Regions from separate parts of the Mesorhizobium sp. HAY1-8B genome, predicted to be linked through region 1. Evidence: predicted binding sites of a transcription regulator. Region 1 holds the regulator's gene; each other region holds the start of a gene.
What was found. The regulator PhoB, encoded in region 1, activates phosphate uptake and scavenging genes when phosphate is short. The targets are predictions, from matches to a motif close to TGTCATNNANCTGTCAT.

Region 1 (3,273 bases):
TACTACGGCCAATCGAAGGCGCTGAAGGATATCACGCTGTCGCTGCCTGAGCGCAGCGTCACCGCCTTCATCGGCCCTTCCGGCTGCGGAAAGTCGACGCTGCTGCGCGTCTTCAACCGCATCTACGAACTCTACCCCAAGCAGACCGCCGAGGGCCAGGTGCTGCTCGACGGCCAGAACATTCTCGACCGCTCGCAGGACCTCAACCTGCTGCGCACCAAGATCGGCATGGTGTTCCAGAAGCCGACGCCGTTCCCGATGTCGATCTACGAGAACATCGCCTTTGGCGTCAGGCTCTATGAGAAGATCAGCAAGGCCGAGATGGACGGCCGTGTCGAGCAGGCGCTGAAGCGCGCCGCTTTGTGGACCGAGGTCAAGGACAAGCTCAATGCCAGCGGCCTCAGCCTGTCGGGCGGCCAGCAGCAGCGGCTGTGCATCGCCCGCACGGTGGCGGTGAAGCCGGAGGTCATCCTGCTCGATGAGCCGGCCTCCGCGCTCGATCCGCTGTCGACCGCCAAGATCGAGGAACTGATCGACGAGCTGCAGGCCGACTACACGATCGTCATCGTCACCCACAACATGCAGCAGGCGGCGCGCGTCTCGAAGCAGACCGCCTTCATGTATCTGGGCGAACTGGTCGAGTTCGACCGCACCGAGAAGATCTTCACGTCGCCTCGCGAGAAGCGCACGCAAGACTACATCACCGGCCGCTTCGGCTGATCGCACGCATTACGAGGACCAGGATCATGGCCGAACACACAGTCGCAGCCTTCGACGAGGATCTCGGACAGATCAGCAGGCTGATCAGCGACATGGGCGATCTCGCCGGCTCGATGGTCGGCGGCGCCACCAAGGCACTGCTGAATTCCGACAACGCGCTGGCACAGCGCGTGGTTTCCGACGACGCCATCATGGATGCGCGCCAGCGCGAACTCGACGATCGCGCCATCACGCTGATCGCCAAGCGCCAGCCGATGGCAGACGATCTGCGCCATGTCGTCGGGTCGATCCGCATGGCTGGCGACCTCGAACGCATTGGCGACCTTGCCAAGAACATCGCCAAGCGCGTCGGCACCGTCGGTCTCACCGCAACGCCGCGCGACCTGTCGCATTCCATCGACGCCATGGCGCAGCTGGTGCTGATCCAGGTGCAGGGCGTGATCGAGGAGTATGCGGCGCGCGATGCCGCCGCGCTTGCGAAGCTGCGCGCCGACGACGAACGCATCGACGTCAAATACACCTCGGTGTTCCGCGAGCTGCTGACCTACATGATGGAGGATCCGCGCAACATCACCGCTTGCACGCATCTGTTGTTCTGCGCCAAGAATCTCGAACGCATCGGCGACCATGTGACCAACATCGCCGAGAACGCGTACTATGTCCTGACCGGCACGCAACTGCCCGCCAACCGCCCCAAACAGGACGAGACGGCGATGTCGGCGCCGGCGGCTTGAGCGTTGGAGCGGTTCATCGTTTCGCGGAAACGCCGAACCGCTCTATCTCTTTGTTTCACGCAATTCAGGATGGAAAACCGTTACATATTTTTCCCGGGATTGCTTTAGAGGTGACCAGTCAATGATCGCACCACGCATCATGGTGGTGGAGGACGAGGAGCCGCTCGGCGTGCTCCTCCGCTACAATCTGGAATCGGAAGGCTATCAGGTCGAGGTGGTAACCCGCGGCGATGAAGCCGAAATCCGGCTGCAGGAAAACGTGCCCGATCTTCTGGTGCTCGACTGGATGGTGCCGGCGGTGTCCGGTATCGAACTCTGTCGCCGGCTAAGAATGCGGCCCGAGACCGAACGGCTGCCGATCATCATGCTGACGGCGCGCGGCGAGGAGAGCGACCGCGTGCGTGGCCTTTCGACCGGTGCCGACGATTATCTGGTCAAGCCGTTCTCGACGCCGGAATTCATGGCGCGCGTCAAGGCGCTGCTGCGCCGCGCCAAGCCCGAAGTGCTGTCCAGCGTGCTCAAGGTCGGCGACATCGTGCTCGACCGTGAATCGCATCGGGTCTACCGCAAGAAGAGCGAGATCCGGCTCGGGCCGACCGAATTCCGCCTTCTGGAATTCATGATGCGCCATCCCGGCCGCGTGTTCTCGCGCAGCCAGTTGCTCGACAATGTCTGGGGTGAGACGATTTATATCGACGAACGCACCGTGGACGTGCATGTCGGCCGCCTGCGCAAGGCGGTCAACAATGGCCGCATGCCCGACGTCATCCGCACCATCCGTGGGGCAGGCTACGCGATCCGCGAGGATTAAAGGAGCGCTCAGCCGGCGCGAGTGCGAAAGATAATAACGGCAAACATCAATACGCCCGCGAATACCAGCAAAGATGATGCCGCGACAACGGAAGTCCACGTGGCGAAACATTCCTCGCCTCGCGGAAATGGCCATTCAATTCGCCGTGCCGTTGCCATGTCGAGCGTGCTGTCGGGTTTGCGCATCTGCACCGGTGTCGAACTTTCCACTGTCTCCTGCGTCGGCGTCGCTCCGATCACACGGCATGGATGTCGCGATTGCCGAAGCCGTCGATGGCTTGGGACGCTCAGTCAAGCGGTTGAGACGCGCAGTCACGGCGCCCGGCCGTGCCTTTCCAGAAGTCCAAGGGGTTCCGCGCGGGTTTCAGGCAACGCTCTTTCCAGCACTCCCTCTTGCCTGCACGCCCGGCGCGAAGATCTCCTGATCGACGAAGGTCAGTGCGCGCATGGCGCAGCCCTCGCGGATCAGGGGGAGTTCGTTCGGTTCGGTGTCGAACGAAATCGATTTCGAGTGCTGGCCGCCGGCGGTCTGGGCGATCGCCTCGCGCAATGCCGGCTCGATCAGGTCGAAGGCGGCGGCGCTGACGCCGACCATGGCCACGGGTGCGGGATCGATCAGCGCGAACAGGCTGCCGAGGCCATAACCCAGTGCTTCGCCGGCCTTGCGATAGGCTTCGCGCTCGGGCCCGGCCCGTTCCCGTGCCGTCGTCGCCAGTGCCCGCATCTGCGTGTCGCTGACGTCGGCGACCGGTTCGGTGTCCTCGCCAAGCTGCCTGGCATTGCGCCAGATGGCGTAGTTGCCGGCATAGGCCTCGACGCAGCCGCGCCGCCCGCAGCGGCAGAGCGCGCCGCCTGGCCGATGGATCATGTGGCCGAACTCGCCACCCGACGAATGGGTGCCGGTGAACAGTTCGCCCTTCAGCACCAGGCCCATGCCGATGCCGTGCGACAAAAGGATGGCGATGAAGTCGTCGCGGTAGCGTTCGGGGTCGCGCCAGCGCAGCGCCAC
Region 2 (3,273 bases), 4.3 Mb from region 1:
GCCGCCAGCCGTGTCTTCAACAGCACCTCGGCCTGGTCGGCGAAGCCGTTCTCGGCGGTGAGCTTGCCCTGACCATGAACCAGCGGCAGCCATGTCAGCGAGCCATCGGCGTCGTAACGGGCGACCGAGAGCACGCCATCGTCCAGAAGGCCGTTGCCGGAAGCCGGGTTCGCCTTGTCGTAAGCCTTGTTCGAGACGTAGCGGTACATGTATTCGAAATAGTCGTCGTCGCCCATGTAGACGACGATGCGGCCGTCCTTGTTGAGGACGACCGTGGAGGCCTCATGCGACATGCGGCCAAGGGCCGTGCGCTTCACCGGCTTCGATTGGGGATCATAAGGGTCGATCTCGACCACCCAGTCGAAGCGGTTCGGCTCGTTCGGCTCCTTGTCGATGTTGAAACGGTCATGGAAACGGCCACGGCCGTAGATGTCGGAGCCATCAAAGCCATAGCGGTCGAGAATGTCAGCGGTCGGTGCCTTCTTCGGATCGCCGCCGAACAGGTCGGAGACGCCTTCCTCGCAAGTCAGCACGGTGCCCCAGGGGGTAAAGCCGCCGCTGCAATTGTAGCTGGTGCCGAGCACCTTCGTGCCGGTCGCGTCGGCGGACGTCCTGAGCAGCGCGTGGCCGGCTGCCGGCCCGGAAACGGTCATCTCGGTGTTGGCCGTGATGCGGCGATTGAGCGGACTGTCCTCGACGGTTTGCCACTTGCCGTCCTTGAACATGACCTCGACGATCGAGTGGCCCATCGCCGCAAGGCCGAGATCGACCTGCTCCTTGCTCATCGTCTTGCCGGCGTCATCCTCGGTCATGCCGGGAAACATGACATTGGGCGAGATGTATTCGTTGTTGACGCAAAGCAGGCCGTGATCGGAGTTCACCGAGCCCTTGGGCAACGGCAGGAAGGCGATGTAATCGCAATTGTAGCCGAAACGCTTTTCCTGTTCGGCGGCCGCGACCGTGTTGCCGTCGAAATCCGGGAGACCGGCGACGAGCGGATCGCCCCAGCGTGCGACGATTGTTGTTTCATAGCCTTCGGCGGCGGCATGGGTCTTGTCATAGACCCGCTTCAGTTCGGGAAAGCCCAGCGTGGAAAGCGCGGCGGCATGCGTTTCGCCGGCGAACAACGAGCCGACAAAGCTGCCGCCGGCGATCAGCGCGCCGGAAGCGAGGCCGCCTTTTAGGAGCGTACGGCGCGAGACGCGCTCGGCGATGATTTCGCGAATGACAGGGGAGGATGAAAACGGGAAGTTGGCCATGTGTCTGCCTCTCGATGTGGATGGGTGACGGCGCACCGCTGCCTATCCAGCTTCGGCAACATCCAGATGACATGAGAGGGCGGGGAGCCTGCAGGCCGCGCCCGCCAAGGCGAGGCCTACGGATTGTCTGCCTTGGTGCAGGTCGATGCCGTGAAGGCACCATCGGGCTGCTTCATGATGATGTCGAAGGAGGGCGGGCTCTGGCCGTCCAGCGTTGCCTGGGTCAGCGACAGCGAGTTGCCGCCAGCCGTATAGCCACCGAGCGGTCCCAGCCAGGAGATCACGCCGTTTGCATCCATCTGGTAGTTGTACCCCTGCTGGGCGGCCCCGAAGGTGACCGGACCAGTGTAGACATTGCCCTTGATGGTGATGTCGCCGAGGTTGAGGAACATGCCGAGCAGGTAGACTTCGCAGTGATAGGTGCCATCAGGCATCTTGCCGTCGCTGAAATCGGCCCTTGCGGCCCCGGTTGCCGTGGACAGAAGCACTATGCCGATAGAAATGCGTGAAATCAGGGATGCCATGGCGTCGCTCGGTTGAGACGCGAGCTTGCCCCATTTTTGCGCTGTATCGCAACATTTGTCGTCCACGCGCGGTATGCTGCGATCAAAATCTAGGCATTTGGTCGAATTGAGCGAAAATTAGGCAGATGCCTTGTGCGTTGCGCAAATTTCCCTCAACCAATTTTTAACCGGCTCTCCTTTGTTTGTTCCGCCTAATATAATAACGATCTGATAATATTCGTCTATTTGCCGTTTTTTGGCGTCCAGGCAGCGGTTGGCATGGGGGTTGCATTGTATTGGTGCGGTGCAATCAACCAGCTTGGGAGTCTTCCGTATGAGGGGTAATTTCTCGACAATAACAAAAATGTTCTCGGCAAGCGTGGTCGCCGCTGGTCTGTTGATGTCGGCTCCCGCCAAGGCGGCGGACGACACGATCAAGGTCGGCATTCTCCATTCGCTGTCGGGGACCATGGCGATTTCGGAGACGACGCTGAAGGATGCCATGCTGATGCTCATCGACGAGCAGAACGCCAAGGGCGGCCTGCTCGGCAAGAAGCTTGAAGCCGTTGTCGTCGATCCGGCGTCCAACTGGCCGCTGTTCGCCGAGAAGGCACGCGAGCTGATTTCGAAGGACAAGGTCGCGGCGGTGTTCGGCTGCTGGACCTCGGTGTCGCGCAAATCGGTGCTGCCGGTGTTCTCCGAACTCGACAACATCCTGTTCTATCCCGTCCAGTATGAGGGCGAGGAGAGCGAGCGTAACGTGTTCTATACCGGTGCCGCGCCGAACCAGCAGGCCATTCCGGCGGTCGACTACCTGATGAGCGAGGATGGCGGCTCAGTGAAGCGCTGGGTGCTGGAAGGCACCGACTACGTCTATCCGCGCACCACCAACAAGATCCTCGAAGCCTACCTGAAGTCGAAGGGCGTCGCGGCCGAAGACATCATGGTCAACTACACGCCATTCGGTTTCTCCGACTGGCAGACCGAAGTCTCGGCGATCAAGAAGTTCGGCTCGGCCGGCAAGAAGACCGCCGTCGTCTCGACCGTCAATGGTGACGCCAACGTGCCGTTCTACAAGGAACTCGGCAACCAGGGCATCAAGGCCGAGGACATCCCGGTCATGGCCTTCTCGGTGGGCGAGGAAGAACTGGCCGGTCTCGACACCGCGCCGCTGGTCGGCCATCTCGCCGCCTGGAACTATTTCGAGAGCGTCGACACGCCCGAAAACAAGAAGTTCATCGCCGACTGGCACAAGTTCATCAAGAACGACAAGCGCACCACCAACGACCCGATGGAAGCCCACTATATCGGCTTCAACATGTGGGTGAAGGCGGTCGAGAAGGCCGGTACCACCGATCCGGACAAGGTCATCGACGCCATGATCGGTGTTTCGGTGCCGAACCTGACCGGCGGCTATTCGACCATGATGCCGAACCACCACATCACCAAGCCGGTGCTGATCGGCGAGATCCAGGCCGACGGCCAGTTCGAGACGGTTTCGCGGACGCCTG
Region 3 (3,273 bases), 950 kb from region 1:
CCGATTCCGCCATCCGCTTCTCGCAGAACAATTTGAAGTCGCGGTCGGTCAGCTTCAGCTTGCGCTGGTAGTAGTAGGCATAGGTTTCGAGATTGACGAACTGACGCTGGCCGGGCGCATGGTCCATCAGCGAGGCCAACTTGACCCGGTCGTCCTGATCGAAATTGGCGAATGCCTGCAGGCAGTCCGGCGCCGAAACCTCGCAACGCAGATGCAGGAAATGATCGGCGCGCAGACGGTCCTGCGCGACGCTGTCCTCGATTGCATCGGCCAGCTTGCGGATATCGGCCAAGGTGAGATCGGCGTCCTCGTCCATGCCGACGCGCAAGGCGTCGAGCACGGTGGTGATGCCGGCCGTCGCCACCTGCGCGTCATGGGCAAGCACCGCGGCGATCGGGTTCCAGCGTACCTTCGGCCGTGGTGCGTAATGCCCCTCGAGATGGTCGGTGTGCAGTTCGACCAGCCCTGGAATGACATAGTCGCCGCCCATGTCCTCGCCGGTGCGGGCAGCACCGGCATCGATGCCGGCGATGAAGCCGTCGCGCAGCACCAGCGACCCCTCGACGATCTCGTCGGCAAGCACGATACGGGCGTTGGAAAGAACGGTCTCGGCGGTCATTTTGGGCAGTCCTTGATCATCTGGGGCCGGAATTGTTCAGGCGATTTTTCTGGCCGGTCGGCGTCCCAGTGCGTGCTGGGAAAGCACCATGAACGGCGCCCCGGGTTCGGTTTCGACAAACAGCGTCAGCGCGTCCACCAGCACAGGTTGTTGCAGCACTTCGGCGAACAGGCTGTCGATTGCTAGGCGAAGACGAGGGCTTTCCTGTGGCCCGACCCGACCCGACAGCGTCATGTGGAAGCGAAAGGTCTCGAAGACATAGGGGTAGCCCCACTGGCAGAGATTGCGGAACTCGGTCGGCTTCAGCGAATCGGGGCTGCGCCGCTCGATCTCGGCCTCGGTCAGTGGCGCGCGAAAGCGGTCGAAGTCGCGCACGACCTCGTCGGCGAAGCGGTTGAGCGAAGGCAACGGTCCCTCAGGAACCAGCGCGAAGAAGCTGTCGATCTGACTGACGACGAGCCGCGGTATCGTCACCACCGGCGTCGCCTCGGCAAAATGGTCGAGCCCCGCGCGCAGCGAGGTCTCGCTCTCGTTGGCCGCAAGGCGGAAGGGCGCTTTCAGCGTCGCGTGGAAGCCATAGCGGCGGGCCGAAGCGGTGTGGAAGGCAACTTCCGCCGCCGCCAGATCAGCCACGGCCTCAACCGGCCTTGTCGCCGCGCCGAACGGGTCGCGGCCCAGCCAATTGGCGGCAATCCGCGCCAGCGGTTCGTCCTGCCGGGGAGTGAAATAGATGGCATAACGCATGGGAAGTCCTCGTCAGATCCGTTGCCATAGGTGATTTCCATGACGGATTGACGAAGCTTTGAAGGGTTTTCGAAGGCAAATCGAGCCAGGCGGTCCTTAGCCGACGATTTTTTCAAGCTGGACCAACAACTTCAGCCGGCGCCACCGCAACGATCAGGTCTTCATCAACCATTCGTGCTCCGGGGCATTGTGGAATTTCCACGTCCGCTTCGGCCCGGCCATGACGTTGAGATAGTAGAGATCGTAGCCATGGCAGGCGGCGCAGGGGTGATAACCCTTGGGCACCAGCACGACATCGCCATCCTCGATCGCCATGGCTTCGTCCAGCGCGCGATGGCCGTTCTTGTCGGCGTCGGTGTAGACGCGCTGGAAGGCAAAGCCCTGCGGCGGGTTGAGGCGGTGATAGTAGGTTTCCTCGAGATAGGATTCATCAGGCAGATTGTCCTGGTCGTGCTTGTGCGGCGGGTAGCTCGACGTATGGCCGCCGGGCGTGATGACCTCGACCACCAGCAGCGAGTCCGCCGGCTTGCCTTCCGGCAGGATGTTGGTGACGTAACGCGTGTTGGTGCCCTTGCCGCGCACCTCCTGGCCGAGATCGTCCGGCCCGATCACCCGAACCGGCAGGCCGCCACCAAGGCCGGGCGCCGAGCACACCGCGAGTTCCAACTCGGTATCGGCCGTTACCGACCAGTCCGATCCCTCGGGAATATAGACCGACCACGGCTTGCCTTCGAAGGGTGACATGCGTTCCCCGAGCAGGCCAAGATCCTTGCCACCGGCTTTCGCGGCACCCTTGCCGGTGACGAACACCAGGCAGACCTCGCGATCGTCCGTCTTTCCCGAGGCGCTTTCGCCTGGTTTCATCCGATGCAGGTCGAAGCCGACATAGGTCCAGCCAGCGCTTTTCGGCGTCACATGGGCGATGCGGCCATGGCCCTTGTCCGCCTTCACGAGCAGCTTCGACATGCCTTACTCCTTCGGTTCGGGCTCGGCCGTCGCCTTGTTCTCCTCGGCCGGCTTGTACAGATAAAAAAACTGCCAGACGCCATAGCCGGCGAAGCCGAGCGCGAGGACGCCCCAGAACGGCGTGCCGGTGGCGAACTCGATGATCGACCAGATGACGCAGACCGCGACGACGGCAACACGCCGCCACAAGGGCCGGAAGAAGGGGTGCTCGGAATCTTTCATCGGGCCAATCTACAGCAACCTGGCTCGCCGTGAACCCATCGCGTCAGGCATTCGGAAAACCCTGGGTCTCCACCGTGTAGCCGGCGGCCGTCATCACCCGCATCAGCTCCTTGTGGCCGACCTGCGCCATCTTGAGCGGCGGGTTCTTCTTCGGGTCCTGCTCGGCCTCGACCACGAACCAGCCCTCATAGCCATGGTCGGCGAAGCGCTGCACGATGGCGCCGAAATCGAGCGAGCCATCGCCCGGCACGGTGAAGGCGCCGAGCGCCACGGCGTCTAGGAAGGACTGTTTCGTGCGGTCGAGCTTGTCGATCACGTCCATGCGCACATCCTTCACATGGACATGGCTGATGCGCTTGTGGTGGTTGTCGATGGCGCGCAGCACGTCGCCGCCGGCAAAGGCCAGATGTCCCGCATCCAGCAACAGCGGAATGCCTTCGCCGGAATGGCGCATGAAGGCATCGAGTTCCGGCTCGGTCTCGACCACCGCCGCCATGTGGTGGTGATAGGAAAGCGGCATGCCTTGCTCGGCGCACCATTCGCCGAATTCGGTCAGGCGCCTTCCATAGGCCTTCATTTCGTCACTGGTGAGTTTCGGCTTGGTGGCGAGCGGCTTCGAACGGTCGCCCTGGATCGAGCGGCCGACCTCGCCATAGACGATGCAAGGCGCATTGACCGCCTTGAACAGGTCGATCATCGGCTGGATGCGGTCCTTGTTCTTG

Region 2: a site for PhoB is predicted at 1,315-1,331, ahead of AC1VON_RS21905 (PhoX family protein). Genes of this name have one in related genera too.
Region 3: a site for PhoB is predicted at 1,403-1,419, ahead of AC1VON_RS06200 (DUF1045 domain-containing protein). Genes of this name have one in related genera too.

What each region holds. Positions count from the first base shown of each region.
Region 1 covers NZ_CP200321.1:286,186-289,458, reverse strand. Annotated here, with positions in the region: gene pstB (phosphate ABC transporter ATP-binding protein PstB) at 1-720, shown strand, start outside; gene phoU (phosphate signaling complex protein PhoU) at 747-1,454, shown strand; gene phoB (phosphate regulon transcriptional regulator PhoB) at 1,576-2,265, shown strand; gene AC1VON_RS01400 (hypothetical protein) at 2,274-2,474, opposite strand; gene AC1VON_RS01395 (ROK family protein) at 2,629-3,273, opposite strand, start outside.
Region 2 covers NZ_CP200321.1:4,567,900-4,571,172, reverse strand. Annotated here, with positions in the region: gene AC1VON_RS21905 (PhoX family protein) at 1-1,259, opposite strand, end outside; gene AC1VON_RS21900 (hypothetical protein) at 1,376-1,783, opposite strand; gene urtA (urea ABC transporter substrate-binding protein) at 2,097-3,273, shown strand, end outside.
Region 3 covers NZ_CP200321.1:1,239,581-1,242,853, forward strand. Annotated here, with positions in the region: gene AC1VON_RS06195 (alpha-D-ribose 1-methylphosphonate 5-triphosphate diphosphatase) at 1-619, opposite strand, end outside; gene AC1VON_RS06200 (DUF1045 domain-containing protein) at 656-1,363, opposite strand; gene iolB (5-deoxy-glucuronate isomerase) at 1,517-2,329, opposite strand; gene AC1VON_RS06210 (DUF3329 domain-containing protein) at 2,333-2,551, opposite strand; gene iolE (myo-inosose-2 dehydratase) at 2,595-3,273, opposite strand, start outside.